DNA from 3 places in the Oceanobacillus sp. CF4.6 genome. Region 2 is predicted to be linked to each of the others. Evidence: riboswitches for the same ligand, from Rfam matches in the RefSeq annotation. Region 2 holds a riboswitch; each other region holds the start of a gene.

Region 1 (10,151 bases), on a different contig from region 2:
TTAAGAATGATTGTATTATGCAAAATTTTCACATAACACAAAAAGACCAGCTCCTGAGAAGGAGACTGGTCAATAATAAGCTATGTATACAGGCCACAAATGCCGTATTGTTATAACAAGTTTTAAACCACCACTTCGCAAAGTGGGTGTTCGCAGAAACCTTCCTGTCTTCCACTGCTATTGGCGGCGCGACATTCCAATCTCGATGTAAAACTCCCTATACATTAATTAGAGGTTAAAACTTAATTAAATACGAACATTGTAGCTTGTAAATATATAATAACCTTTTTCACCAGAAAGTACAATGGTAAATTTTTACTATTTAACTTCGGGTGTTTAATTAAAATAACTGTTCATATACTTCGTTCAGTTCTTTCACTCTTGTATCATCTTGTACATTTTTTGCATAGTCAAGTTCATTCTCAAGCACCATATCCAAGTAGTCCATTTCCTTACCATCCAAGTCACTTACAAAGCTTTCTTCACTTGTATAATTATTGGCTTCTATCTTGCTTAGTATTTGCTGACACACGTCATTCTCCATATAATTAGACAAAGATTCACGTAAATACTGCAATGTTTGATCGATGATAATCACTCCTGCTTACTTATATTTTCGTATTTTTCTTTTTTGCACGTTGTTCTAACTGGGACTTTGGTTGTTGATCTGCAACATCTTCAGTCAGCCCCTGCGGATTAACACTGGAGTTTACTCTTTGTTTGCTCCAATTATCATTTTTCTTAGCCAATGAAAACACCTCCATTAAATAGTCTTTCAAGAATAATTACTTTTATCCAACTACTGTTTTATAAAAAAATTCTTTAAAGATGAATGATTCGGATTATATTTCAGGATATATCGGTAATCTTGTTCAATCTTTTTGGCAAAGTCTTTCTTGAACTAATGATAAACGCGTGGCAATTTATTGATCTTTTCTGTTTTTAAAGTCACATGTAGATTATTTTCATAATCGACAGAAGCAAAAAAGACATTGTCCATGTTAGTAATACTCAATTTCTTTAACATCTCTTTTAACCACGTTTCATTTAGATGCAAATATTCCAGTACATCTGTATAAAGTTTGCCTTCAACAATAACCGGATAGGAGAACTCAGGAGGTTTATTGTACATATTCATATCTTCTTTGGTTACTGGAGACTTACTGGGTTTTCTTAACACGGATAAATTTCCATTTGCTTCAATGATTGCCATTTTAACAACGCTCGTATCAAATACATCCTTTTCCCGAAGCATCATCAGCACATTATCAATGGAGTACTGTATTTTTTTCATGTTTTCAATGATAAATTTCCCATCACTCATGACAACGGTTGGTTCGAACGTCAGCTTCTTACCAACACTTCTATTTCTTATTTTCCATTTTGATATTACTTTTTGTAGAATTCCGATTAAGATAATAGCAACAGCTGTATGAATATGTTCAATTTTCGGATCTGCGATATCAGCCCCAACAACCGCCCCAAGTGAAAGAAAAATAAGAAAATCAAAAACGGGAAGCTGACCGATCGAGCGTTTCCCCATAAATAAGGTCACCATAAGAAGTAATGGTAGTATGGTTATAATTCGAACTAATAAAATTAAAAGCTCTTTTGCCAATTCCACATATGCACCTCCAAGTTAATTGAGTTATTCCTTAGAATGTATCAAAGTGAGAATTACTATGTAACGGGCTGAAATAAATAACTTGGATTTTACTGCATGAAGATTCTTACCTAATAAAAAAAATGCTGTGAGACTCACAGCATTTTTAGAAAACTTGGCATTCGCCAAGCCTGTGGGCGATGCCTTAGTTGCACTTATGCAGAAAGAAATATGGATATACTTTCTTTACTGCTAAAAAAACTACTTTTGACTTAAACCTTCATACTGATCACGCAAGGAACGTTTCAGCACCTTCCCACTCGGATTTTTCGGCAATTCTTTAGTGAAATCGATATACTTTGGAATTTTAAATTTCGATAAATGTTCTTTACAAAATTGAATGACATCTTCTTCCGTTAATTTAGCACCGTCTTTTAATACAATGATAGCTGTTACTGCCTCTATCCAATATGCATCGGGAATACTGATTACGGCAACTTCCGAAACTCCTTCTAGTTGATAGATGGCCTCTTCTACTTCCCGACTTGAAACATTTACTCCCCCAGTATTAATCATGTCTTTTTTACGGTCAACAATGGTAATATAGCCTTCTTCATCCATCACCCCAAGATCACCACTGTGGAACCATCCATTGCGGAATGCTTCAGCTGTTTTATCAGGGTCATGCAGATAGCCTTTCATCGCATGTGGGGTGCGATGAACGATTTCACCTATTTCACCACGTGGAACTTCTTTGTCGTTTTCATCGAAAATCTTAGTTTGTACATTTAATATAGGTGTACCTGCAGAACCCAGTTTGGTTAATTGATCCTCAGGTTGCAATACCGTTACAAGTGGCGCTACTTCTGTTTGTCCATAACAATTCCATAACTTTGCGTTTGGCAGTCGTTTGGTAAGCTCTTTTATAACTTCCATCGGCATTATTGCCGCTCCGTAATAGCATTTTTTTAACGATGACAAATCCCGCTTATCAAAATCAGGATGACGAAGCAAAGCAATCCACACGGTCGGCGGGCAGAATAGTTGTGTCGCTTTTTCTTCTTCAATCGTTTTAAGTATGAGCTCTGGACTTGCAGCTTCTAATACAATTCCACTCGAACCAACGTATACACTCGGACCTAAAAATACGTGAAGCTGTGCACTATGGTATAGCGGTAATGCATGTATAGCCACATCTGTTGTTTCCATTTTTGCATCAATAATTGTACTTACATACTCACTTATAATGCTCTTATGTGTTAGCATAACTCCTTTTGGCCTTGATTCCGTTCCACTTGTATACAATACATGTGCTAAATCATCATCATCCATTTCGACATCGACAAATTCAACCGGCTGTCCTTCACGTGCCTTAGACAAAGCAACCCAAGAAGAAAGTTCTCCAGCGTAATCCTTCGTCACATCCATTACATAGCGGTGTCTGATTTCCAGACTAACGGCCGACTGATCCAGCACTTGAGCATATTCCTCCGATGCAATTAGTCCACTAACTTCAGCATGTTCCAAAATATATCTTATATCCTCTCGTGTTAGCATATAATTTATTGGAATCATAACAGCCCCGATACGGGCCAACGCGAAATTAACGACGACGAAATCCAGGCTGTTCTTTGACATAACAGTTACCATGTCACCTTTTTTCATGCCATCACTCAGGAAGGATTGCGCCGTTTGATTCACTAAATTATCGAGTTCCGAAAAGGTTAATCGCTGCCCATTGTAAGCGATTGCAAATTTATCGGGAATACGGTCTTTCGTGCGATCCAATAAATCACCAAGCGTATTTCTTCGTGCTCGGCTTACAATCTTACGAAGGTCATCCTGCACTTTTGCATTTATACTCATTACACCACTCCTTAAATAGGGTTGAAGATGATTTTCATGCTGAATATTCTTTCTATTAGTTTATTTCAGTTAACTTTTAATAGCAAGTACGAGATGTATTAAATTTCTTTGCTTATCAAGATATACTCAACATAGAAAAAATTTTATATGGATAACGGCTATTTTGTTGGATGGGGAAGCTTAGCATTAATAAATGCAGGATTAGCATAACGCAAAAACAGAACCGGATTTAATTGGTTTTTTCTTTCTTTATTCATCGGTCCAATCCAATTGCAACGTTAATCTTACTATTTGTCGAAAAAAGATAACTTTCATGTAAACGAAAGGACTAAGCATACATCGCTTAGTCCTTGATTATTTAAAAGAAATTTTCCTGCTGCCTTTTGCTCGTTTTGTTTTTGGTGGCATATAGCCCCGTTCATAAATTTTACCTTTTGTTAGATTACATTCATCTAAAAAGATGTCCATTGAACTTGTTGGATATTCTTCCATTGCTTTCATAAAAACTTTTGCAGCGACTCGTGCATCTTCCAAGGCATGGTGGTGTTCAAATGATATGCCATGATGTGATGCTAATGTATTTAACTTATGGTTGTATAATTCAGGCCACATACGCTGCGAAATTTTCACGGTGCATAGATAGTCCATGAATGGATATGGCAGTTTAAAATAATCGAGTGTATTACGGATCACACTCATGTCAAAGCTCGCGTTATGCGCGACAACCAAATTATTCATCAAATACGCATGAAGTGTTGGCCACAATTCAGCAAATGTAGGAGCATCTGCAACATCTTCTTCGGTAATCCCATGAATATATGTATTAAACGGACGAAAATCCGTCATTGGGTTAATTAGACTATAATATTCATCAATAATTTCATGTTCGTTGGCGACAACAAGACCAACAGCACACGGACTGTGGCGTTTTTCATTCGCTGTTTCAAAATCGATGGATACGAAATTCATGGTTCTCCCTCCTCTTACAGCTATTACCTTCTTGGTCATCTTAAAAACTTTATTGGTCAAATCAATTAGGGAATTATATTTCCATTATATCCCAGTTTGTTACGATTCCCAATAGTTTCTCTTGAGAGTTTCCTTTTCCTGTTATGAGCAATGCTTCCAGGCGATATCCTTTTCCAATCTGCTTCTTAAAAATTTCCATTGCCTCATATACAGATGTATCTCTTGATATAAATTTATAATTATCATTTTTCTCACATTGAAGGATTTCCTTCAATTTGGTGTCCAATAAAGGTACTGTACCATCTTGCATTCCTTTTGCCAGCCATTTCGTAATCCCCTTATGCGTAATCAACCCTTGGAATTCGTCATCGTTATAAACAGGAAATTTTGTTATCCCCTTGTGATTAATGACTTCCAGCATATTGGTCATTGGCTCATTTTGCTGAAAGGATATCACTTTTCTTATAAAAAGTGGATCTACTTTGCGTGGACGGGTGAGTTCCTGTTCAATTCTTTCGATACGTTCTACGACAGTATCATGTGGTTCAGCAATCGCAAAAGCCATATCAATTTTGTTATGAACAATCGCATTTCTTAGTTCAGCAAATTCCAGTAAGTCATCCGTGTACCGTTTAATAATTGCATTAGAATCTCGAAGCACTCTGACAGCTCTGGAAAAACCCATTTCTTTTTTAATAAGCAATGCTTTTATCTCTTTTTCAATTCGATTAAATGCAGTTATAAATCGTTCCGAATTTTTGTACATGATAAATTCTCCCGTGAAATTAAAGGTTTTTTAGGAACTTGCTCTGAGCGTTGCTTCCGTGTATCGACTTTTTGAAGAATACGATTCCATTTTCTTCCACTCTCAAAAGTTCGCCTACTGCTTCCAAATAAATTAATCGGGTTAACGTAGCCATAAATGGACTAATATATGTATGAATCGTTGACTCCCCATAAATTACTTCACATAAATCGTTTGCTGTCTTCCCTTTTTCAGATATATGTTCCAACAGTTGCTGCAGACGATAATCATGCTTTTCTTTTATTCTTTGCACACGTTCCTCTAAGTCCATAATCGCTTCACCATGACCTGGAAGCGCAATATCGACCGGATAATTGATTATTTTTGCAAGCGAATGATAGTATTCTTTCATTGGATTTAATTCTTCTCCTGTCCATAGTCCAATTACAGGAGAGATATTTTTTAATACATGGTCTCCCACTATCATTACCTTTTTTTCCCTTTGGTAAAAGCAATACTGATCGGGAGCATGACCAGGTGTCCAGACTACTTCATAGAAATCATTGCCAAATTGGATTTTATCATGTTCTTCAAAGAAACCATCGGGCTCAAAATCATAAATAAGTGAATCATTTTTAAGATGATCGGGTAATTCAGGAATACCATGTTTCTTAATTAGCCCTTTGAGTTTCCTATTAGAAGCGTCGGCGTTACGGCCTTTCAACATTTCTTTATATCCAAGCTTAGAAGTAAAAACAGGAACACCAATGTGCTCCTGAAACCATTTTGCAAGACCGATATGATCCTGGTGGGTGTGTGTCAAAATAACTTTTTCAACTACTACACCTGATTCCAATACTATTTTCCACGTGTCCATCGCTTCTTTTGAATATAAACCGGTATCAATAACTGTATAACCGTTATTTCCTTTTATAAGATAACTGTTCACTTCATGCATTCCACCGGGAATATGGATAACGAGTTTGAATATATTTTCAGTTACTTTACTTAACATATTACTGTCCCCTTTTCATTAATCTCCAGTAGATGCAACAATAAGATTAAAACTTTATAATTTCTATTTTATCGTTACTACTATTAAATGCCAAGCAAACAGTTTCTTAAGTAATCTCTATTGCTTTATAGAATTCCACAACAAGAATTAACGAAGTAAGTGACGTATCTTTTAGTAGATTATTTAATCTATTCTTGACTTATTCGATTTTAGCATGTATTCTGTCTATTAACAGTTAATTAAATATGTATTTCTTATTTAGAGAGGTGGAGGGACTGGCCCTTTGAAGCCTCGGCAACAGACTGAAAATGTACTGTGCCAATTCCAGAAGCAGTGATCTGCTTGAAGATAAGAAGAGAAACTAGTCACGGTATCTAAACCTCTTCTTATCTTTGGAAGAGGTTTTTTTGTTTGTAAAACTTAAGATGAGGTGAAGTAATGTCCAAGAAAAAAGGAAATGCACCATTTAAAGCAGACCATGTAGGAAGCCTACTGCGTCCGGAAGCCATACATATTGCGAGAAAAGAATTTAAAGATGGAAACATTACTGCTGAGGAATTACGGGCAGTGGAAACAAAGGAAATTAAAAGAGTTGTAGATAAGCAGATTGAAGTTGGTTTAGAAGCAGTAACCGACGGAGAATTCAGACGTACCTGGTGGCATTATGATTTCATAGAAAATCTGAATGGACTTGAAGGATTTGAACCAGAGAAAGGACAGAATTTCCATGGTGTTGAAACAGAAAAACACAGTGTACGAAACACTGGAAAAATTTCTTTCAACGAGGACCATCCATTCATTCATGATTTTATGGAGTTAAAAGAAATGGTAGGCGATCGTGCAGTTCCTAAACAAACGATTCCAAGTCCAAATCAGTTATTTATCGCTGGTATTAGAAATCCGGAAATTTATCCGGACATTGAAGCATACGCAGATGATGTTATCGAAGCTTACCGCGCTGCATTAAAAGCATTTTACAATGTCGGTGCACGTTATATTCAACTGGATGATGTGTATATTGCAAGACTATCAGCAGATGACAATCCATCTATAGAAGGCAGCTATTCCAGACAGCAACTGATAGATTTAGCATTGCGAGTTGTCAACGAAGTTCTGGAAGATAAACCAGAGGATTTAACCGTTACAACCCATTTATGTCGCGGAAACTATCAGTCTACGTGGGCATTTGAAGGAAGCTACGCAAAAATTGCACCAACACTGTTTGCAAAAGAAAAAGTAGATGGTTTTTTCCTGGAATATGATGACGAACGCTCTGGAAGTTTCGAACCATTGAAATATATTCCAAATGGTGGAGCACAGGTAGTTATCGGTGCAGTAACATCCAAGTTTGGTGAACTCGAAGATAAAGAGGCAATTAAAACGCGGGTAAAAGAAGCGGCGAAATATGTCCCCTTTGAACAATTATGTATAAGCCCACAGTGTGGATTTTCGTCGACACATCACGGTAATAAACTTACTGAAGAACAACAGTGGGACAAATTGAAATTCGTTGTTGACGTTTCAAAAGAACTTTGGGGTTAAGCTCCCTATCACTATTTTAGAAATAACATTACATATTAGAAAAGGGGAAATAAAATGACAAAAACAGTAGTTAAAGCTCCTTTCAAAGCAGACCATGTAGGAAGCTTCCTGAGACCAGAAAATTTGCACCAGGCAAGAGAAAATTTTAAAGAAGGAAAGATTTCAGCTTCCCAATTACGTGAAGTCGAAACAAAAGAAATCGAGCGCATTGTCGATAAGCAAATTGAAATTGGATTACAGGCAGTTACAGATGGCGAATTCCGCCGTAGCTGGTGGCATCTCGATTTCCTGGAAAATTTGAATGGTATCGAAGGCTATGAAAAAGAAAAAGGGTATGTATTTGATGGCATCGAAACAGATAAACATCACATTCGCAATACCGGTAAAATTTCATTTAACCCAGATCATTTTTTTGTGAAAGATTTTATTGATTTTAAAGAAATCGTTGGTGACCGTGCAATTCCAAAGCAAGCCATTCCGAGCCCTAATCAATTGTTTGAAGCAGGTATACGGAATCCGGAAATTTATGCGGATATTGAAGAATATGCCAATGACATCATAAAAACATACCAAGATGCGATTAAAGCTTTCTATGATGCAGGTGTACGTTATTTACAATTAGATGATGTATATATTGCAGGTCTGTCATCTCCTGACTTCCAATTAACGGAAGATGGATATTCAAAAGAGAAATTAATTGAACTGGCATTGCGTGTTGTAAACGAATCCCTTGAAAATAAACCAGATGACTTGTATGTAACAACTCATTTATGCCGAGGAAATTACCGTTCTACATGGGCGTTTACTGGAAGCTATGCGGAAATTGCTCCAACTCTATTCGCTAAAGAAAAGGTAGATGGTTTCTTCCTTGAATATGATGATGAGCGTTCCGGGAGTTTTGAACCTTTGAAATATATTCCAAATGGTGGAGCACAAGTAGTTATTGGTGCAGTTACATCTAAATCCGGTGAACTGGAAGATAAAGAAGCAATCAAAGCACGCATTAAAGCGGCATCGGAATTCGTTCCATTAGAACAGCTTTGCCTTAGCCCACAATGCGGATTCGCTTCTACACATCACGGCAATAAATTAACAGAAGATGAGCAATGGGCAAAATTAGAATATATCGTTGATCTTTCCAAAGAAATTTGGGGATAAACGTAAAAGGAACAGCAATTATGCTGTTCCCTTTTTATTAAAAATGATAATTCTTTGTCCACTCTGTAAAATGATTGAATGCTTTTTCATCGATTTCATATCCTATACCTGGCCGTTCAGGAACATCAATTACCCCATTTTCTACAACAACTTCAGGTTTGATAATATCTTTTTCCCAGTATTGGGATGAGCCTGCTGTATCTCCTGGTAATACAAATTGGTTTAATGTGGTTAAAGCTATATTATGGGCTCGTCCAACACCAGCCTCTAGCATTCCACCACACCACACTTCCATTCCTTTTTCCTGACAGAAATCATGAATTTTCTTTGCTTCTGTCAGTCCGCCAACACGGCCAATCTTAATATTAATGATTTTGCAGCTACCGAGTTCATAGGCTTTTTTTGTATCCTCGATCGAATGAATACTTTCATCCAAACAGATAGGTGTCTTCATTACCGACTGAAGTTTAGCATGATCGACAATATCATCATGTGCCAGTGGCTGTTCGATCATCATTAAGTTTAATTCGTCCAATTGCTGTAGCTTGTCCATATCATTTAGAGTATATGCTGAATTCGCATCTGCCATGATTGGCGTATCCGGAAAATGCTTTCGAACTTCTTTTAATACTTCATAGTCCCAACCTGGTTTAATTTTAAGTTTGATCCGCTTATAACCCTCTTCTACAAATTGATGGATCTTTTCAATTAAATCAGGTATGGTAGGCTTTATCCCAATGCTTATTCCAACATCAATTTCTTTCTTGCCACCACCGAGGGCTTTTGCTAAACTCAGATTTTCCCGTTTTGCGTATAGATCCCATATGGCACCTTCCAATGCAGCTTTCGCCATATTATTACGTCTAATCGGTCGAAAGAGTTCCGTTACCTGATCGGGGTGTTTTATTTCATTTTCTTTTAAAATAGGTATCAGAAAGTCTTCCATCACATGTAAATTTGTCATCACCGTTTCCTCGCTGTACCAAGGGCTTGAAAATGCAACAGATTCACCAAATCCACGATTTCCTTCATAATCAATTGCTTCAGTGATGAAAAATTCCTTCTCCTGAAAGGTACCAAAGCTTGTACGAAACGGATTCTTTAAACGCATCGTCAACTTATGCAACTTAAATTGTTTCATAGGTATCGTCATTATGTGCCTCCCTTAACCAAACTATCCCATTAGAGGGGATAATAAAGCGTTTTTATCTCGTGAAAATATAATAGCTGCATTCTGAACGAGAGTGAATAAA
Region 2 (10,151 bases):
GATCTTTAAATCAGTTGGCATAGCTATTCTTACTGCAACGATGCTTGCCTTATCAAGCTCATTTATCATTCCGATTTTCACCGATAATCCGCACATCCAGGAAATGGTATTCATGTTAGTATGGATGGGAGTCCTGCTTGAGCCAGCACGCATGGTAAACGAAATTATAATTGGTGCACTAAATACTGCCGGAGATGTGAAATTTCCTACGATGGTGAGCATCCTCGTTACTTATTTATTTACTGTTCCGATGAGCTTTCTAATTGGTGTCTATTTTGGATACGGACTTGTCGGAGTATGGATTGTATTTATTTTAGATGAGTGGATAAGAGCGATTATCTTGTATATTCGGTGGTCCAGTGAATCATGGAGAGAGATTCGTATTTTTGATAGCAATGAATTAGTAAAAGGAGAATAGCAATGAAAAGGGACGGTCATACACATACAGAGTTTTGTCCTCATGGTTCAGGGGAGGACGTTGAACCTTTTATCTTAAAAGCAATTGAATTGGGCTTTACAGATTATAGTATAACGGAACATACACCACTTCCAAAAGGCTTTAAGGATCAAGCATCCGGTGATGAGGAAGCGATTATGACCGCGGGAATGAGCCTAACAGACGTAGACTATTATCTTAAAAAAATGCATCAGTTAAAAAAGAAATATGAACAGGAAATTAACATACATGTAGGCTTCGAGGTTGATTATTTAACAGGGTTTGAAGATGATACGACTGATTTCTTAAATGAATATGGAAAACTCATAGATGACAGCATTTTATCTTTACACTTTTTACAAGGAGCGGGTGGCTATCGTGTCATTGATTATAGCCCGGAGGATTATCAGAATGGAATGATTCATCACTATGGAACATTTCAAAAAGCACAGGAAAAATACTTTCAGACTTTACTACAACTCGTCGACGCTGACTTAGGTATCTATAAACCGAAGCGGGTAGGACATATTACACTCTGTCAGAAATTCCAAACCTTCTATAAAGATGAGGAAACGCATTTATCAGCGGAGTCGATTTTGTTAATCGATAAATTGTTAGAGAAGGTAAAGAAAAATCAATATGAATTAGATTTTAATACGGCCGGAATGTTTAAGCCTTATTGTGGGGAGCCATATCCATCGCTACAGATTATGAAAAAGGTGAAGGAAATGGAGATTCCCTTTGTCTATGGATCGGATGCACACCATGTTACGGATGTAGGAAGAGGCTATCAAGCTTATAAAACATTATAGAAAGAGGAATGAGCATGCAGGATATAGGAAATAAGATGAATCATGTAGGAGAATGGGTGTATCGCCTGCTCATATTAAACTTCCTTTGGGTCGGTTTCACGCTGTTAGGTCTCGGTATATTGGGTATATTTCCAGCAACCCATGCACTGTTTGCAGTACTTCGTAAATGGCTGATGAACAAAAAACCCGTCAAAATGACAAAGGATTTTATGTATTACTATCGAAATGACTTTTGGAAAAGTAATGCACTAGGGTATGTTATTGTACTGATTGCAGCAATTCTTTGGATCGATTTTCGCTATTTTATGTCGATTACTAGCTTTGGAATGTTCGTATTGGGGCACTTTATGCTTTTATTCTTTGTCTTTTCACTTCTTTCGCTATTCATCGTATTTCCTATTTTTACACATTCCGAGCTATCGTTTATGCAGTATGTAAAAAATGCATTGATTTATCCGTTTACCCATCTTGGAACAATGATTTTACTTGCTGTCTCTCTTGGGTTGTATTATTTTATCGTATACCAAGTACCTGGGTTCATTCCCTTTCTAGGAATTAGTTTTCCTTGCTTCGTAATTATGAAAATCATACTTCCAACCTTTCAGAAAAAGGAACAAAAAGTTAAAGGTTGGTTTAAAGGTCAAAAAGATACGCGTATCTATTATTAGTAAAATGGTGGGAGTATCTTGTAAGATTGAATAAGACAGGTAAATAGGTAAGGGGGAGACAAGTGAATAAAGAAGAGCGGCATTTGCAGATTCTAAATCAATTAGAAAGCCAAGAGAAGATTTGGGTGGCTGAGTTAGCACAAGCACTTGATGTTACCCCTGAAACCATTCGAAGGGATTTAGCAGAACTTGAAGTAAATGAACAACTAACACGTATTCACGGTGGGGCAGTACCGTTTATCCAGACTCAAAAGGAAATGATATTTGAAAAGAAAATGTCCGTACATATTGACGAGAAGAAGCAAATTGCCAAAAGAGCTGCAGCAATCATTCAACATGGGGAAACAATAGCTATCGATGTTGGGACAACGACTGTGCATATTGCGGATATGCTTGACAATGTGCAAGGATTAACTATTGTCACGAACTCGTTAAGTGCTGCAAGCCGATTTAATTTAGCAATTGAAGAACAGCGGATAACAGGACAGATTATCATGTTACCTGGGATCACAAATCCATATCAAACTTCTGTGAAAGGTGCCTATACGGTTGAATTTTTGAAACGATTTAGTTTTAACCGTGCCTTTATTTCATGTGGCGGGGTAACAAACTCCTCAATCTATGATTTCGATATGGATGAATCGCTCGTCTCCGAAGCAATGATTCACTGCAGTCAAGAATCGATCCTGCTTACCGATGCATCTAAATTGGATAAGAAATCATTATTTGAAATAGGACCATTAACGAATATATCTAAAGTGATTTGTAATGAGGCTAAGCCGAGTCATTGGTATGAGAATGGGTACGAGTGGATTGCAGTCGAATGAGGGGAAATTTGACGAGGCATAACAGATGGCGTGCCGAGGAGATAAATCAGGGATACAAGTGGAAAAAGCAATTATAAGAGAGCGATTTTAATAGAAGTGAAGCTAACTAAGAACTTTCTAAGTTAGCTTTTTTTATTTCCATAATCAAGAATTGGGATAATAATTGATGACTTCAAATATTATACTAAAATAATTAATCATTGATTCTAAAGTTTCTCATATTTATTTAGCTAGATACATTAATCATATATTTGTCTTGAAACTACGTTTGTTTATCTACCCAACAAATTATTACACATTTTAGTCATTTTACTGTTATAATTGTAGTGTTAAATAAAAGAAAGCGCAAACAATAGATAGTATATAGAGGAGGCAATAAAGTGGAATATAGTAACAAGCAACCAGAATTAGAAGTCAAAACAAAGAAACTCATTGAAGAAGATGGTCTGAAATTTAAAGATTTGAATGGAGACGGGAAACTCGATCCATATGAAGATTGGCGCCTGAGTCCAAAAGAGCGTGCAGAGAACCTTGTTTCCTTAATGAATATCGATGAGAAGATCGGTATGATGCTGATTAACTCACGTAAAATGGGACTTTCTCAAGAGGACAAGAAAAAAACAAGTCATGATGGTGTGTTAGATGAATCTATTGTGGAAAAAGGGGAAACGATCTTTGCCACATCAAAAGTATATGGGACAACACATACGATTGAGAATAGAAAGTTAAGACATTTCATTTTAAGAGACAACTTTAGCCCAGCTGAAATGGCAGAGTGGATAAATAAAATGAATGAAGTTGCTGAAGGGACCCGCTTAGGTATTCCTGTCTTGATCGCATCGAACTCAAGAAATGAACATGCAGAACCTGTTTTTGGTATGAACGATGCAGGTGGAATTTTCTCCACATGGCCTGGAACCTTAGGACTTGCAGCCGCAGCACAGGGAGAAATTAAAGATGGTGGAGATGCATCACTTATTAGCGAATTTGCTAAAATTGCCCGCGATGAGTGGGATGCAACTGGAATTAGAAAAGGTTATATGTATATGGCGGACACTGTTACAGATCCAAGATGGCAGCGGACGTACGGTACGTTTGGAGAAGATCCGGAATTTATTTCGGATGCAATTGGTCGCCTGATTGATGGATTCCAAGGTAAAGCGTTAGGGAAAGATAGTATTGCAATGACAACGAAGCATTTTCCTGGTGGCGGAGCAAGGGAAAATGGATTTGACCCCCATTATGAAGAAGGAAAGTGGAATCTATACCCAACTCCAGGGAGTTTAGAGAAATATCACTTACCACCATTTAGAGCAGCAGTAGAACATGGAACATCGTCCATTATGCCATATTACTCTATTCCAAGTATCAAGAAAAGTGTGGTACAGGAGTTCGAGGGGAAAGACATTCCATTCGAAGAGGTAGGCTTCACATTTAATCAATATTTCATCAATCATATTCTTAGGGAAAAACTTGGATTCAAAGGCTATATCAATAGTGACAGCGGTATTATCAATAATATGAGCTGGGGCGTTGAAAGCTTGAGTGAGGCCGAACGTTTTGCTAAAGCGGTTAATGCTGGGACAGATATTGTTGCGGATACAAATGATATTGAGAATCTTAAACTAGCCATCAGCAAAGGATGGATTAGTGAAAACCGTATTAATGAAGCGAATGAGCGACTGCTTACAGAAATGTTTACGTTAGGTCTTTTCGATGATCGTACGTATAATTCACCAGAATCGGCTACCACTGTAATTAGTAACAAAGCTAATTGGGATGCTGCATATGAGGGCCATAAAAAATCTGTAACCATTCTTAAAAATCAAAACGAAACATTACCACTAACAGCGGAAAAGCTTGACGGTAAGAAAGTTTACGTGGAAGTATTACACAAGGAAGAAGAACGGGCAACAGCATACACGGAAAAGGCAAGAAAAGAATGTCTTGAGCTTGGTCAGTTTACGTTGACCGATAACTATGAAGAAGCTGATGTAGCGATTATGTTCTTACATCCAAAATCTGGTTCTTACTTCAATGCGACACCAGGACTATTAGAACTTGATATTTGTCAGGATAAAGTAGTATCCGCTTTGGATGGTTCATTGTATCAGGAAACTACCATAACAGGTATCAATCGTCTAAAAGAAGTGGCAGACAATGTTCGTAGTCGCGGTGGTAAAGTGGTTGTCAGTGTGAATGTGACATTACCATGGCTTCTTGGAAACGTGGAACCACTTGCAGATGCATTAATTGCTGGATACGATACTTTCTATAATGCACAGTTTGAAGTTATCGCAGGCAATAGCCAACCAGTAGGTGTTCTTCCAATGACACTACCAGCAAGTGAACAAGTAATTGCTGTTTATCAGAATGGTGAAAGTGTGTCAAGAAATGATGTACCAGGCTATGACAAGGACAAGTATATGCCTGAAGGACTTAGCTATGCATATAAAGATAGTGACGGAAACGTTTATACACTAGGTCATGGATTAAGGTATTAATTGAAGTAAAATTATTTATGTGTTACAGATACATTCTTTAACATTATAAGAGGTCATTACTCAGATTGTTAGACCTGAGAAATGACCTCTTTTTTTGCATGGAAGTAGCCAGTTTTTTTCGAGTTGAAAAAAGTTCATTTATTTGGGCAAAATAATTTCAGAGAATTATTGCTTTTTTAACAGCATTCCGAAAGAAGTCTCCCTTTTCAAGCCTGTACCGGGCTGCGCCTAAGGCTAAGGGGGAGATGAATTTCGGTTTGCGATAGCAAAAACACTTGCACTTTAGAAACATACGTTCTATAATTAGGTATAGGAGGTGCAAATTATGTTGCTGAATCAAAAATACGAAATTTATCCTTCAGACGAACAAAAAGAACAACTGGATCGTTGGATTTCTTATTGTCGTCAGGCCTATAATTCTGCACTTCTGGATAAACAACGAAAATATAAGCAATCTAGAGAATCATACACACGCTTTGCTATGCAAAAGCAATTAAAGTTAGATAAAAGTAGTAAGCCTTTTCTGAAAGAAATACCTTCTCAACCATTACAAGAAGTATTCATTCGATTAGATAAGGCCTTTGTAAAATTCTTTCGAAAACAAGCAAATTATCCAAAGCTTAAGAAATACAAAGATTACAACAGCATGACTTTCCCACAATTTGGCTTCAAACCAAACTCACATCATCGCTACGCAGCATCTTTTGCCACGAATGGAAATCTACAACTTTCAAAACTAGGTCAAATACCAATTCATTTACATCGTCCGATAGACGGAACGATCAAACAACTCATTATAAAACGACAAGGAACACGCTGGTATGCTATTTTTAGTGTCGAAAGGCAAGTATATCCAGCACCAATCAACAGAGACCTTGTAGTTGGGATTGACGTTGGGTTGGATAAATATGCCGTTTTATCCGATGGTAAAAGCTTTGATAACCCAAGATTTTTTCGTCAAACAGAAAAGAAGTTGAAACGAGCACAAAAGAAGCTTTCCCAACAAAAGCGAGGCTCAGCCAATTATAAGAAACAAGTCATCAAAATCCGTAAGCTTCATGAAAAAGTAGCTAACCAACGAAGAGATACCTTACATAAATGGAGTTACAATCTAACGAAATACTATTCCGTTATTGCAGTAGAAAACTTAAACATTCGAAATATGGTAAAAAACAAACGTTTAGCTAAGTCCATTTCTGATGCAGGATGGGGAATATTTCGCAATATGTTATCTTACAAATGTGAAAGGAATGGTGGATTACTTATCAAAGTCAATCCAGAATTTACGACCCAAGATTGTTCTGAATGTGGTACGCGTGTGAAAAAATCCTTATCCATCCGCACGCATGTTTGTAAAAGCTGTGGAACTATCCTGGATCGTGATTACAATGCCAGCCTAAATATTTTGCGTAAAGGGTTAGAGCAATTAGATCAAATGTTAGTGATGGACTAATCAATAAAAACTGTAGGGCAAGGTTGTGTCCGAACAGTATAATCAAAGCCTGTGGAGACGATGTCAGCCATCTTAGGAAACCCCTTCGATGCAGTGGTCTGTGAAACAGGAAGCCCCATCTTCAAGCATTCGGAAAGAATGATACGGTGGGGTCATTCACGTAGTTCATTTTATTTCCATACATTCAAAAAAGATGCTATTCTGATTGAATATTCATTTAAAATAGGTGGAATCTAATTATCATATAATGGAGGAAAATCATGCAAACTAAATATACAGCGTTACTTGAGTCTTATCAATTACCAAATGGAATCGAAATAAAAAATAGAATGATGATGGCACCGATGACAAATTACTCATCCAATCCAGATGGCACTGTGACCGATGCAGAAGTAGCATATTATGCCCGACGAGCGAAAGGTGTGGGTGCTGTTATTACAGCAGTTGCAAATATCACACCAGGTGGGAAGGGTTTTCCGGGTGAGATTGGTTGTGACCGTGACGAATTAATACCTAGTTTAGCACAACTTGCTAAGAGCATTAAGAGCCAGGGAGCGAAAGCAATTTTACAAATTTTTCATGCTGGAAGAATGAGTCCTTCTGACCAAGTTCCAGATGGGGATGTCACAGCACCAAGTAATATTCCGGCAGAACGCGCGGGAACGCTTGGAGTAGTACCAAGAGAATTAACGGAGACAGGGATCGAAGAAATTATTGAAGCGTTCGGCCAGGCGACGCGTAGAGCGATTGAAGCTGGATTCGATGGTGTTGAAATTCACGGTGCAAATGGATACTTGATCCAGCAATTCTTTTCTCCACATGCCAACAGACGAGAAGATCAATATGGTGGTAATATAGAAAAAAGAATGACATTTCCGTTAGCAGTTATTGATAATGTACAACATGCTGTGAAAGAATATGCGAATGCTCCTTTCATTGTCGGTTACCGCTTTTCCCCAGAGGAACCGGAAACCCCTGGTATTACGATGGGAGATACGCTACAGCTCGTTCATGTACTGTCAGATAGAGGACTTGATTATCTACATGTATCATTGCAGCACTTCTGGTCTAAGGCGAGAAGAGAAGCCGATACATCAAGAACGCGTATCGAATTACTTTTGGAGACAATCAATAAACGGGTGCCACTAGTAGGAGTCGGATCGCTCTATACAGCAGATGACGTAGCGGAAGCAATGAAGACAGGAATCGAATTTATTGGACTTGGTAGAGAGCTTCTAATCGATCCAGAATGGGTACAGAAGATCGAAAGTGGGAATGAAGCAGATATTAATACGACTCTTGATTTGAATGGCAAGGAAGCGTTGGATTTCCCAGATCCATTTTGGAAAGTTATTACATCTGTTCCAGGCTGGGTTCCTGGGGTGGAATAACCTTTCAAATATAAATACAATAAAAATTAAGGCGCAGAGAATTAAATTCTCTACGCCTTAATTTTTATTAGTGCTATTATGCTAATTGTTTAATAAAGTAGCGATTTGAGGATGGCATTAGTGAACTTGCACCAAATATTTAAGTGAGTTAATTCACAAACAATACTCTTCGTTTTAACAATTTTTTTCTGTCTGTTCATAAATTAGAAATATTTAGTGCATTGACTATTTAAAATAATGTGATATTATATATAATAATTCCGATGTAAATAATAAGCATTAAAATCACTTCTTATAAGAGAGAGGGAGGGACTGCCCCCGTGAACTCTCGGCAACCAATTCAATGCTTCTTTTCAGATTGAACCCGATGCCAAATTCAGAGGGATTCTGAGATTCCGGATGAGAGGAACTAGCAAAATGAATTTATAATTAATATAAATTACCAATGAAAAAGGAGAGATTTTAAAATGGCAATTACAACAGTGAGTGCGAAAACGGTTTTAAAGGAAAATGTGTTAGTGGAAGCCGAAGCTAGAGGTCACAAAGTTATAGTAGATGAACCTAAAAATTTAGGTGGTACAGATCAAGGGATGAATCCAGTAGAGTTGCTACTTTCTTCATTAGGTGCATGCCAATCAATTGTTGCTAGAACTTATGCTGAAAAGTTTGAGGTTGATCTTCAAAACTTTTGGGTCGAATTAGAAGGGGATATTGATCTGGATGGATTCTTTGGTAAATCGGATGTACGACCAGGCTTTTCCGATATTCGTTATACGTTCCATATTGAAACAAATGCTCCTGAAGAGAAAATACAGGCATATAAGGAATTTATTGAAGCCCATTGCCCTGTGGGAGATACCATTGCAAATCAGGTAAATCTATCCTCTTCAAAAGTAGTAATAGAAACCCCAGTTAAATAGAATGGTTAGGTGGGGACTGCTTCTTTAGTAAAATAAGGAACTATCGATTGATAGTTCCTTATTCTTATTTTACCCTTGTGCCAGGTTGTTTAATAAAGATAAGTTACTTTTCAAAAACACCTTTAATATTATCCCATCCATAAACAAGTTCAATGAGTTTCTTTCCTACAATTTTTACTTCTACTTTATCTATTACTTCCACCCAGTGATTCATAGAATAATCTCGATTCATTATCTTCTAATACAAAAACAAGCATTGTATTTATTCCTACAGTCTCAAATGACCGCCTTGTTTAATTATTACCCCCGATAGGACAATTTGTCGAAATAATCCATTCACAAGCAAAACCGCAGTGATATTTACAATTTTACTGCGGTTTTTTATTGATATAAATTGATTTATCACTCTTTGTAAATCAAACTATTTTCATGGGAATTTCCTGCTATTTGATATACTTAAGCTAACTGAATGGATTATTAAACAAGTTCAGAAAAGTGTTCTTCATAAATCTGATGAATGACCATACAAGGAAAAAATTCAAGAGAAAGAGTTTATGAGATCTTCCTCTAATCAATATTTTTGTAGCCGAAAAACATAAAGCATTTAACTAAACACCACGTTTGTTCCCCCAGATAAGGGCATGAACTTGTGGAAGAACTCGAACATGATTCAGTTTAGTTGATGCAACAACCTTCTCAATCAGCCATTCATATTTGATTAAAAGTTTACTAGCAAGGTTAGATGCTTCACTTTCTACCAGGTCATCATTTCCAACCTGAAGGAAAAAGGGAACCTCTGGATATCGTTCATGCACCTTTTCTGCATAGGTTAAATCTTCATCATCAAAAATGACGACTTTTAAACTTGTATTTTTAAGCCGATTATTGATTTTTAAGTTTTTAATAATTAAATCAAGCGTTTCAAAATTTGTGTTCATCTTGGAGCTCGGCGGTTTAGGGGAAATTGTGAGATCATCGATTGCAAGGAACCAATCCTGCCAGCGGCTACCCTGTGTTTCCAGTGCCACTTCCATGTTTAACTCGTGTAATGTTTCTACTAGTTCATTTAGATTGGCTAAGAGTGCGGGATTTCCACCTGAAATGGTTACGTGATCAAAATGGTCTCCGCCTGTTTGTTTG
Region 3 (10,151 bases), on a different contig from region 2:
AATAAAATTGTTGCTACATGTTCGATTATAAATGTAACGCCTGCCATCATTTTCTTATAAAGATTTTGCATGTTCTCCCTCCTTCTAATTAAAAGAATGTAACCCTATTCCTTGTTCATGATTCTTTGAACTTCTTCATACACACCGGGTGCTAATTCATTTTCAATAATTTCCTCAATCGCCGGTTGTGCTTTTTGCCTCATTTCTTCCTGGTCCGGATAAATAATCTCCATGCCATTTGCTTCGATTTCCTCAATAAATGCTTCATTACTATCTGCAACAATCTCATCTGCATATGCGAGGGTTTCGTCAATTGCTTGCGTGACGATTTCTTGCTGCTCTGTAGTTAACTTATTTTCCCACGTATCCTCACTGACGAGCCATTGTTGAAACAGTTGAATATGTTCTGTTTTCATCAGGTATTCCTGATAATCCCACATTTGACGTCCCGCGATATTGGTAAGAAAGTTTTCCTGTGCATCCACGGTTCCGGTCTGTAATGCAGATACAATTTCTGTAGCGGCGATTGGTGTCGGGAGTGCTCCCAATTCTGCCCATACATTCACCCACCACTCTATTTCCGGCATTCTTATTTTCATCCCTTGTAATTCCTCAATGTTTGAAAAAGGAATATTCGAGGTCGTCCAACGCGCACCATAACCATGAAGTCCCATTGGAATAATCCCGCCTACTTCTTTTGCAATTTCTTTGATTTCATCTCCAACCTTCCCGTCCATAAATTCTCTCATTGAATCAAGATCCTGGAATAAAAAAGGAATCGAAATGGCATTATAATCGGGATAATACAATTCAGCTTGCAATACGCTATACCCGATATCAATTTCCCCCATGTTCATTTGTTCTAAAGCCTCACGCTCTCCACCTAATTGACCAGCCATGAAAAATTCGATTTCCATGGTATTATCACTTAATTCAGTTATTTTGTTACCGAAAAATTCCTTGATATCTTTATCGATACCTGAATCATCCATCGTAGTTGCGAAAACGAGTGATAACTTTTCCTCTTTTGAACTCGCTACCGAATCTCCACACCCTGAAATAAGTAGAGCAATAATAGTTAACATAAAAATTAAATAATACTTCATGATTGAACCCCCTTTTACGCGAATATTGTCGAAAAACGACAACAGCAAATTAAAAAAATCATACCATAGCAAGATAATTTAGTAAACAACAATTTTTCAAACTATCAGAATTCAGCAGCATGGGGACGGTTCTTTTGCTTCCTATATAACAAAAAGGAAGCAGGAGAACCGTCCCCATGCTTCCTACTAGTTAAACTGCAGCCGTCTCCCTCCGAACACCCTGTGCTTCAACCGGACGAACAAATCTTATTGCTGCAATGAAATAAGACAAAATAGCTGCAAACATAAATAGACCGAATAATCCATTTTGATAGAACGTATTAAAATAGAGGACATTTGTAATTGTAAATAAGAGACCTGCAGTCAACGCTAAATAGCCAAATCGATCTGCTTTTCTAAAAATCCACTCTGATTTGTTATCGGTAAGTGTCACCAATGTGATCGTTAGGATGTTAATGGAACTTCCGACCCAAACCGGATGTACGTTCATATAAAATTCTTGGGGATTCCACCCACCCAAGTAATACCACAGCAAACCGCTTGTAAAGCCTGTAAACAACGATGCAACAACTGCACGTTTTGTCACGACTGGCCAGAATAAAGCTGCTACAACCGGTGCGAACGTGGCACTGTTTCGAATCGTCCAGGCAAATACATTCCACCATGCGGATTGCTCTGTTCGCATTAAACCAAATAGAATCATAAGTCCAGTTAAAAGTAGTAAGGAAATTTTTGTATATTTGATAAGTTGTTCTCCAGATGCTGTCGGCTTGATTGCACTGCCAACATCACGTCCTAAACTTGTTGCACCGGAGAACTGGCATGGGCCACCCCATCCGAGCGCACAACCCCAAACACCGAGAAAGAATATTCCTACGAGTGGAGCAGGCAGAACCTCCATCAGGTACAACGGAATCGCTATGAGACCTGTCGATGCATTCGGTACGACTACCGCTGCCGATATTCCGAATAAAACACCACCAACGATAAAAGGAATCGCCATAAAACCAGCCATAATCAAGCCTTTCTGTCCCTCTTCCGGTGTTCGGGATGAAAGTGCCATCTGAAAAGCGGCCTGGGCCAGAATGACATTTACGAGAAATGTACCGAACCAGACGACAATTACCTGCAAACCAACGCTGCCAAAATCAAACATTTCGGGACGCTCCACATTTAATGCTGCCAAACCGGAAATTCCCGGATTAATGAAAAAGGCAATGATACCGATTGTAATCATCAATCCAAACAAAACCATATTCATCGTCTGTGTAAAGGCGATGGACCACATACCGCCAGCCTGCAAATAAATGAAAAGTAAAATGGCAGTAAATGCTACAGACAAACTCAAGGAAATACCAGTGAACACATGGAAAGCGGAAGCAAATGCGATTGCAGTCGCAACCGACCACATCGGAAAGGCAAATGCAGTAATGGCACCAGATAACCCTTTTGCCGTTCTCCCAAATTTATCACCAATTAGTCCGGAAACAGTGACAAGCATTCTTTTCCGGAAAGATCGGATAATCAGTAAAGCGATAATAAAGATTTGAACCATTTCTGCCAGACCATACCAAATCGCGGAAATACCACTTAAGTAAGAAAGCTCCAGAATTGATATAAATGTCGAACCGGAAAATAATCCAGTAATGCAAAACGCAACAATCCATTTGTTAAAATTTCGGTTCCCCACAAAATAGCTGTCCTTTTTAGTCAAACGCCGCTTTGCAATTTGCCCGGCTGCTATAAGCGCAAACGTATATCCAACTGCTAAAACAATAATCCACACACCGTATTCTGTCATAATAACAACTCCTCAAATAATTATTAAACACATCGCAATACTCAACTTTAAGCTATACAGACTCATGTTTGTTGAACCAAAATAAAAACCCCCTTCTATAATAATAAGAAGAGGGTGGATATATCCGATGTCCTCTTCTTATCTTCCAGACAACTGTCTGACGGAATTGGCACAGTACTCATTACGAGCCCGCTGCCGAGGTATCAAAGGGCCAATTTCCCTCCACCTCTCTTGATAAGAAGTACGTTTATGTAATTGTATATAAGTTACCTTGTTCTGCTCAAAAAGTCAATCATTATTTAGTCGAGAAGCACGGGGACGGTTCTTTTGCTTCCTATATAATAAAAAGGAAGCAGGAGAACCGTCCCCGTGCTTCCATCGAGGGCTAGTTAGCCAATTTCATCCTTTCTCTCCACTTTACTTTTTTCATTTTTTTCAGTAGGGAAGTTTAGTATAGAAGAGTAAAATAAATAGAAAGAAGGTTACCACCTATTGAACGAAATGGTAACCTTCTTTCATAATCAGGAGGAAAATATACTACTTTACTATACTCCACTCCTTTACTTCAGATAATATTCTATCAAACTATTTAGCACCTAGCCCACCATCAATTCGATATTGTGAACCAGTGATGAATGCACTCTCATCTGAAGCAAGAAACAGAACCAGATTTGCCATATCTTCCGACTCTCCGTAGCGTCCAAGTGGGATAATTTGAGTAAATGCTTCTTTTGCTTCTGCACCCTTCCCAGGAATTGTTCCTTCTTCAATGGAACGCATCATTCTTGTATTCACTGGTGACGGATGAATAGAATTCACTCGAACATTTGCATCTGCAACTTCTAATGCCGCAGTTTTAGTCATCCCCGTCACCGCGTGCTTGGAAGCACCGTATGCAATTTGGTTAGGAGTACCCATCAATCCGGCTCCAGATGAAGTGTTAATTACACTACCATATCCCTGCTCTCTCATGACTGGCAATACATGCTTCAACCCTAAAAATACTCCTCGGACATTTACATTGATTACTTTATCAAAATCTTCCACATCTAAATCAGTTAATAGAGCTATTTTTCCTTCAATACCTGCATTATTAAAGAAAACGTCAACTTTTCCGAATTGATCAACCGTCTCTTTAACGTATTTCTTTACATCATCCTCTTTGGAGACATCTGCCTCAATCGTTAATACTTCACCGAATGATTTAAGTTCATTCTTCGCTTCCTCTAATGGCTCTTTGAATAAGTCTACTAAAACGACCTTAGCCCCTTCTTTCAAAAACTTTTCTGCTGTTACCTTCCCTATACCACCAGCACCGCCAGTAATTACTGCAACTTTATTATCTAATCTACCCATTTAAATTCCTCCTCTTATGATTACGTTTACAATTCTATTATACTAGTCATAAATTACTAGGACAAATTAAAAGCTCATGGAAAAAATGAGACAGGATTATTACCCAAAGTTATATTCGGAATAAGTACCACAGTCATCATTAGCAATTTTTTTGGATAACATTTATATCTCCAAAAGCATTTTCTCCTATATCCATCCCGCTTCATATTTTCCTTCAACAAGTCGTATGCATCCTAGTATTCTATACATATAATTACTCTGTAAATAGTAAGATTGCAGCTATATTTATCTTTTTATCGATAATGCATTCGTGTATTTAATAAACCATATTCCATGTATAAAAAAGACGCAATTCATCAAAGAGAATTGCGTATTTTCATTAAAAATATATTCCTATTGAATCGTAATTTGCTGTTCACCGCTTACGTTATTTGATGTTACTTTTAATGTGATTTCTCCTGCTTTCAGTGGTTTAAGCTTTCCATCTGCCGGATTGAAAACAGCTGCATAGCTCCCAGACTTTTCAGCTCGTTCAGCTGCTTTTCCTGAGCCAATATAGACATTATTGCTTCCTTCCCAAGTTACAGATGCTGGATAGCGTAAAGGGAAATCCAGATTTCCAGCCTGATGGCCAGTTGCTTCAATAGAAATAGTTTCACCGATTGCAACAGATTTAGGTGCGTGCAGTGTAATTGATTCTAGCAGTGGGCGAACCTCTGCCTGAATCCATTCTGCGCCCTTCACATTGCTTTGCTCTGACGCTCTGTCTGGACCGATTGCCTTATCAGGTACAGCAGTAGGATCAATTCCAAATAATGTCCATGCATAGAAACCGCCATTATCTGCTGCACCATAAGGAGCCTTCCCAGCAGGTCCTGTAACCATATATGGAACACCTTCCACACGTTCGAGATTTACGGTGTGTGCATGACCACTAATATACATAGCTCCCTTTCCATTTGATTCTTCACGGAATTCAGTGAGCCATTTCTCCAACAGCTCAGCCTCTTTACGATCAGACAGCTGACTATTTTCTGTTGGCAATGGATCACGTGTTGGGTGGTGTCCGATAACCGTAACATTTTTAATAGCAGGATCTGATGCAGCGTCTTCCAGAGATTCTTTCAATTCAATCATTTGATTAAAATCACTCGTTCTTAAGCTTCCTGTTGCTGTATCCAGTAAAATAAATCTTGTTCCATTATGATCAAAGCTATAACGGTTTTCCTCAAATACCTCTAAAAAGTTTTCCAAATTCCCTGAACCCGCAATTTCGTGGTTACCAGGAATATAGTAGATTGGAATCTCATCTCCTACTTCTTCCTCTAAAATCTGTTTTGCAAACTCAAAATCCTCTTTCCATGCTGTATCAACAAGATCCCCGTTGATGACCAGAAATTCAGGATCTTCAGCAACAATCTGGCGAAGGGATTCCCGTGCCATTTCTGCTTGATTACTGTTTGGAGAAGCTGCTGTAAATTGACTATCCGCAAGTACTGCAAATTTCCAACGATCATTACCTATCGATTCATTTTGGATAATTAATGAATCCGTTGTTGGATCCTCTTCTTTTGGTATTTCAACTGAAGGTGGAACTTCAACAGTCAAATCATCAAAGATCAGCTGTCCGGAATATTGCTTATTTCTATCTGTTTCCACCGGATAAATACGCCATAATTTCGCTGGATAGTTTATCCCCTCTGGAAGAGATGTTTCAATATATTTCCAGCCTGTCCAGTTTACCTGATTCGCTAATGTCAACGTATAGTTTGTGCCGGATGCATCCGTAATAACGGTACGAAGCCAAGCACCATTGCCATCACCATGTACCCATAAACCGATTTTCTGAACATCACCAGGGAGTTCAAGACGTGGAGATGTCTGTAAATAGGCTGCGCGAGTCGCAGTAGTTGTCGAAAAGTCATAGTTCACCTGGATGCCATTTCCCTCTCTGCCTTCTACTACTTCCATGGATGCACCGACATTGGATGGATACTTTGTTACACCCCATCCTGTTGGATCTTCAAAATCAGCTATATTAATGGAAGTAAGTCCGACCGTAACGGGAATAGTTATTTCCTTATCCAGTACAGTTGCGGAAATGGTAGTGGATGCCCCATCTTCCAAAGGTACAACAGTAAAGCTCCCATCCTGGTTTTCCTCGATTGTAATAAATGAACCATCATACTCCAACTCGACGTCGCGAGCTTCAATTGGAGCTGAATATCCATTAGAATCATAACCAGTAACAGAAAAACTGCTGCTTCTGCCCATTTCAAGTCCTAGATAGGAGCTTGAAGGCGCTATCCGGTCCAAATCTCCGAGTACGGTAATCTCCTTTGTTCCTTTTGCAGATTTAATTTGTGCTTCCGCTACAGCAGATCCAGTTTTCTTCGCATAAAAAACTCCATCTTCTTCAAAAGATCCGACATCTGCCGGCAGAGCCTGCCAGGATATCTCTCCAACTTCTACAGGAGAATAATTTTCATCGTGACCAAGTCCAGTAAAAGTTCTGCTCAATCCAGGGAAAATACGATCACTGTTTTCCATATCTGAAACTGTTTCAACAGAAAAAGCTGAGAGTTCACCACTGCCAGCCTCGGCAAAGATGCCAATCCCATTTGGCACGCTGCGTTCAACGCCGTCAGATGGTTCATTTACCACTTCAGCATTTTCATAACCCGGTTTCCGTGCGACCATTGTCGAAGAACCACCACCATCGATATTCAAGGCAGTATGTGCACCATATTCTTTCATCAATTCCCCAAGTTCTTTATAGGTCATTCCGCGACTATCTGTTTGACGACCGTCAACGAGTCCAAGAATCATCGTGTTCCCATCTTCGGAGAAACCAACAGCTGTACGTGGTGCTGTTGTACTATCATCAATTTTTGTAGGAACTTGTCCATTTTCGACCAGTTTAATATTTCCACCTACTGCAAAATTCATTATTGTATCTTCATCCATTTTTGGCGCGTATTCCACGTTTACTTTATCACCAATGGATAGCTCTTTTAATAGAGTAGCACCTTGTTCACGTCCAACCAATACAAAGGTGTTCTCAGCAATATCTCCACTGCCAGGTTCCTCAGATACAGCAACTACTTCTCCTTCTTGGACAGTTACTTCATATAAAGAAGTCCCACTTGCTGGTCTTTGTGCTTGATCCCACACAGATGTATACAGTCCAATTCCGTTTGCTGGAATGGAAGATTGATTTAAAGCTGAAAGTATAGAATCTCCATTGGGAAGCTTAATGGTACCCTCAAGGAAGATATTCGCAATTTGTCCTTTTCCTTGCTCATCGACTCCTGCTGTTAACGTATGGGAGCCTTGTGGGCCCTTCAATAAATTACTATCTTTAATCATGGTTCCTGAAGGTGCTTTCGTATTATTAATGTCAAAGAAATCGCCATTTACACCGCCAACTGCTCCAGAAGCAAGCGCCATTTCGGAAACTTTTTTTGCCTTTGTGACTACCCCTGGAAACAGCAATTCCGTTGAAACATTTCCATTAGACAAATCGACTGTCATAATTTCACCGTTCAGCCATCCACGGACATCAAATCTTTCAAAGCTTGTTAATTCAATACCCGGACCGATTGTAATCGTATCTTCTTCTGATACGAGCGTTTTCCCATCGGCTCCAACCGTTATTTCCGGTTCTGTCCGATCCGAGGACGCGGAACGAGCATCTGCTACCTTATTCGGTTCATTTTCTGCATGTACCGGAAGAATAGTTCCTACGGTAGCAAAGAAAACCAGTACCATACACATCCACCATTTACGATTCATTCCTAGTTTCCTCCCTATTTCACATTTAATAGTTTGCAAGAATATGTACACTCCCTCTCCCTTCATCCGTTCTTTAGTAACAATAGTAGCAAAGCGATATTAAATGAGTTCAAGAATTTTGTGAATTTTCATAGTAAAATAGAATGATGAATTTTAATATAAGGAAGCACGGGGACGGTTCTTTTGCTTCCTATATAACAAAGAGGAAGCAGGAGAACCGTCCCCGTGCTTCTCAGCGAAGTCCTTTACCTCCATGCAAAAAACTGCCCCCTTGTCCATTGGAACCGTCCAAACGATTCTTTCATAAGATATTATGTTTAAAATCTTTTTTAATTTTTGGAGGGATTTTCATTGGCAAAAGGACTTAAGAATCAATCTAATATATTAGAACATGATCGAAATCGACCAAATTTCCTTTTCATTATTGTAGATGAAGAACGCTTTCCTACAGCTTATGAATCTGATGAACTAAAAGAATGGCGCAGAGTCCATTTAAAAACACAGGAACTATTACGTGAAAATAGTATGTCTTTTTTAAACCATTATGTTGGTAGTACCGCTTGTTCACCTAGTAGAGCCACTCTTTTTACAGGACATTATCCATCACTTCACGGTGTAACACAAACAACTGGTGCCGCAAAGGGTGCTTTTGATTCGGATGTGTTTTGGCTTGACCATAATACTGTTCCGACTCTGGGAGACTATTTTCGTGCTGCTGGTTATCGTACGTATTGGAAAGGAAAATGGCATATATCTGATGAGGATATACTAATGCCAGGTACACATAATGCATTAGCAAGCTATGACAAGCATACCGGCGTACCAAATATTAAAAATGAGAAGATTTATTCACGTGCAAATCGACTTGATGCCTATGGTTTTTCAGGGTGGATTGGTCCGGAACCTCATGGAACTGATCCAAGGAATTCAGGTTCATCTGCAAAGATTGGTGTAGATGGACGTGATGCTATCTATGCGGAAGAAGTGGTTACTTTATTAAAGAATCTTGAGGAGGGGCATTCCAAAGAGAGTGATCCTTGGTTGATCGTATCCTCTTTCATTAACCCTCACGATATTACATTGTTTGGTCTACTCACTCAATTGTTACCCACTTTTGATTTTAAAATAGATCCCAGCGTTCCTGATATCCCACAAGCTCCTACTGCGACTGAATCTTTACAAACGAAACCAACAGCACAGGAAAGCTATCGCAAAACGTATCAAAAAGCCTTGCAGCCCACTCTGGATACTCCATTTTTTAGGAAACTTTATTATTCACTTCAAAAAGAAGTTGATAATGAAGTGTTTAAAGTGTTTCAGGCGCTTCAAAAATCAATTTTCTATAAAAATACAATTGTTGTTTATACATCTGATCATGGTGATTTATTAGGATCGCACGGAGGATTGTTTCAAAAATGGCATAATGCATATGAGGAGTCTATCCATGTTCCATTCCTTATTCATAGCCCAACGCTCTTCACTGGCCAACAACAAACAACTACGTTAACAAGCCATGTAGACATTGTTCCAACTCTATTATCACTTGCAAACATTCCTACCGAAAAGGCTCAAGCCAAACTTCGAAAGAATCATTTGGAAGTGCACCCATTCGTTGGTAGAGATCTTACACCACTCTTACACGGTAATCAGGAATTCCCCCGTGCAAATGAAGCCATTTACTTTATGACAGACGATGATTTTTCAAGAGGTTTACATCAAGTGACACAAAAGGGTGAATGGTACGAGTCCGTTACACAGCCAAATCATATGGAGACCGTGATTACCACATTAAAAACTGGAGAAAATCATAGTCAAGAAAAATGGAAGCTATCTCGTTATTTCGATAATCCTCAATTTTGGAGCAACCCTGATGTTGAGGACCAAGTTACTCAAAAAGAAGTCTCACTATCTCTTTCAGATGCTACGGAGACTACGATTAAAGTATCGACTACAAAAACAAATCCTGTGCCAGATCAATATGAATTATACAATGTTACTCAAGACCCGTTTGAGGAGAAAAACTTAGCCCACCCCCATTTTGCAACTCCAAAAACAAAAATTATCCAGCAAAAATTAATCAAAACCCTTGAAAA

The links. A riboswitch is a leader RNA that binds a small molecule or an ion and turns the genes downstream of it on or off. The one in region 2 is predicted to bind S-adenosylmethionine.
Region 1: linked by a shared signal. The riboswitch ahead of ACHABU_RS12940 (5-methyltetrahydropteroyltriglutamate--homocysteine S-methyltransferase) and the one ahead of ACHABU_RS08790 (OsmC family protein) in region 2 are both predicted to bind S-adenosylmethionine.
Region 3: linked by a shared signal. The riboswitch ahead of ACHABU_RS06455 (sodium:solute symporter family protein) and the one ahead of ACHABU_RS08790 (OsmC family protein) in region 2 are both predicted to bind S-adenosylmethionine.

The regions. Positions count from the first base shown of each region.
Region 1 covers NZ_JBIMEX010000008.1:23,703-33,853, reverse strand. The annotation lists RNA gene ssrS (6S RNA) at 87-271, opposite strand; gene ACHABU_RS12975 (sigma-G-dependent sporulation-specific acid-soluble spore protein CsgA) at 341-598, opposite strand; gene sspL (small, acid-soluble spore protein L) at 609-749, opposite strand; gene ACHABU_RS12965 (DUF421 domain-containing protein) at 902-1,624, opposite strand; gene ACHABU_RS12960 (acyl-CoA synthetase) at 1,865-3,469, opposite strand; gene ACHABU_RS12955 (3'-5' exonuclease) at 3,824-4,438, opposite strand; gene ACHABU_RS12950 (CBS domain-containing protein) at 4,512-5,204, opposite strand; gene ACHABU_RS12945 (MBL fold metallo-hydrolase) at 5,224-6,198, opposite strand; SAM riboswitch class I at 6,450-6,553, shown strand; gene ACHABU_RS12940 (5-methyltetrahydropteroyltriglutamate--homocysteine S-methyltransferase) at 6,637-7,740, shown strand; gene ACHABU_RS12935 (5-methyltetrahydropteroyltriglutamate--homocysteine S-methyltransferase) at 7,795-8,898, shown strand; gene menC (o-succinylbenzoate synthase) at 8,936-10,051, opposite strand; gene ACHABU_RS12925 (GNAT family N-acetyltransferase) at 10,104-10,151, opposite strand, start outside.
Region 2 covers NZ_JBIMEX010000004.1:130,774-140,924, reverse strand. The annotation lists gene ACHABU_RS08825 (MATE family efflux transporter) at 1-418, shown strand, start outside; gene hisJ (histidinol-phosphatase HisJ) at 421-1,248, shown strand; gene ACHABU_RS08815 (YesL family protein) at 1,263-1,916, shown strand; gene ACHABU_RS08810 (DeoR/GlpR family DNA-binding transcription regulator) at 1,979-2,743, shown strand; gene ACHABU_RS08805 (glycoside hydrolase family 3 protein) at 3,124-5,247, shown strand; gene ACHABU_RS08800 (RNA-guided endonuclease InsQ/TnpB family protein) at 5,573-6,700, shown strand; gene ACHABU_RS08795 (NADH-dependent flavin oxidoreductase) at 6,961-8,091, shown strand; SAM riboswitch class I at 8,381-8,497, shown strand; gene ACHABU_RS08790 (OsmC family protein) at 8,559-9,011, shown strand; gene queE (7-carboxy-7-deazaguanine synthase QueE) at 9,620-10,151, opposite strand, start outside.
Region 3 covers NZ_JBIMEX010000002.1:575,710-585,860, forward strand. The annotation lists gene ACHABU_RS06445 (TRAP transporter small permease) at 1-71, opposite strand, end outside; gene ACHABU_RS06450 (TRAP transporter substrate-binding protein) at 105-1,106, opposite strand; gene ACHABU_RS06455 (sodium:solute symporter family protein) at 1,297-2,907, opposite strand; SAM riboswitch class I at 3,043-3,148, opposite strand; gene ACHABU_RS06460 (SDR family NAD(P)-dependent oxidoreductase) at 3,493-4,263, opposite strand; gene ACHABU_RS06465 (phosphodiester glycosidase family protein) at 4,657-8,058, opposite strand; gene ACHABU_RS06470 (sulfatase-like hydrolase/transferase) at 8,410-10,151, shown strand, end outside.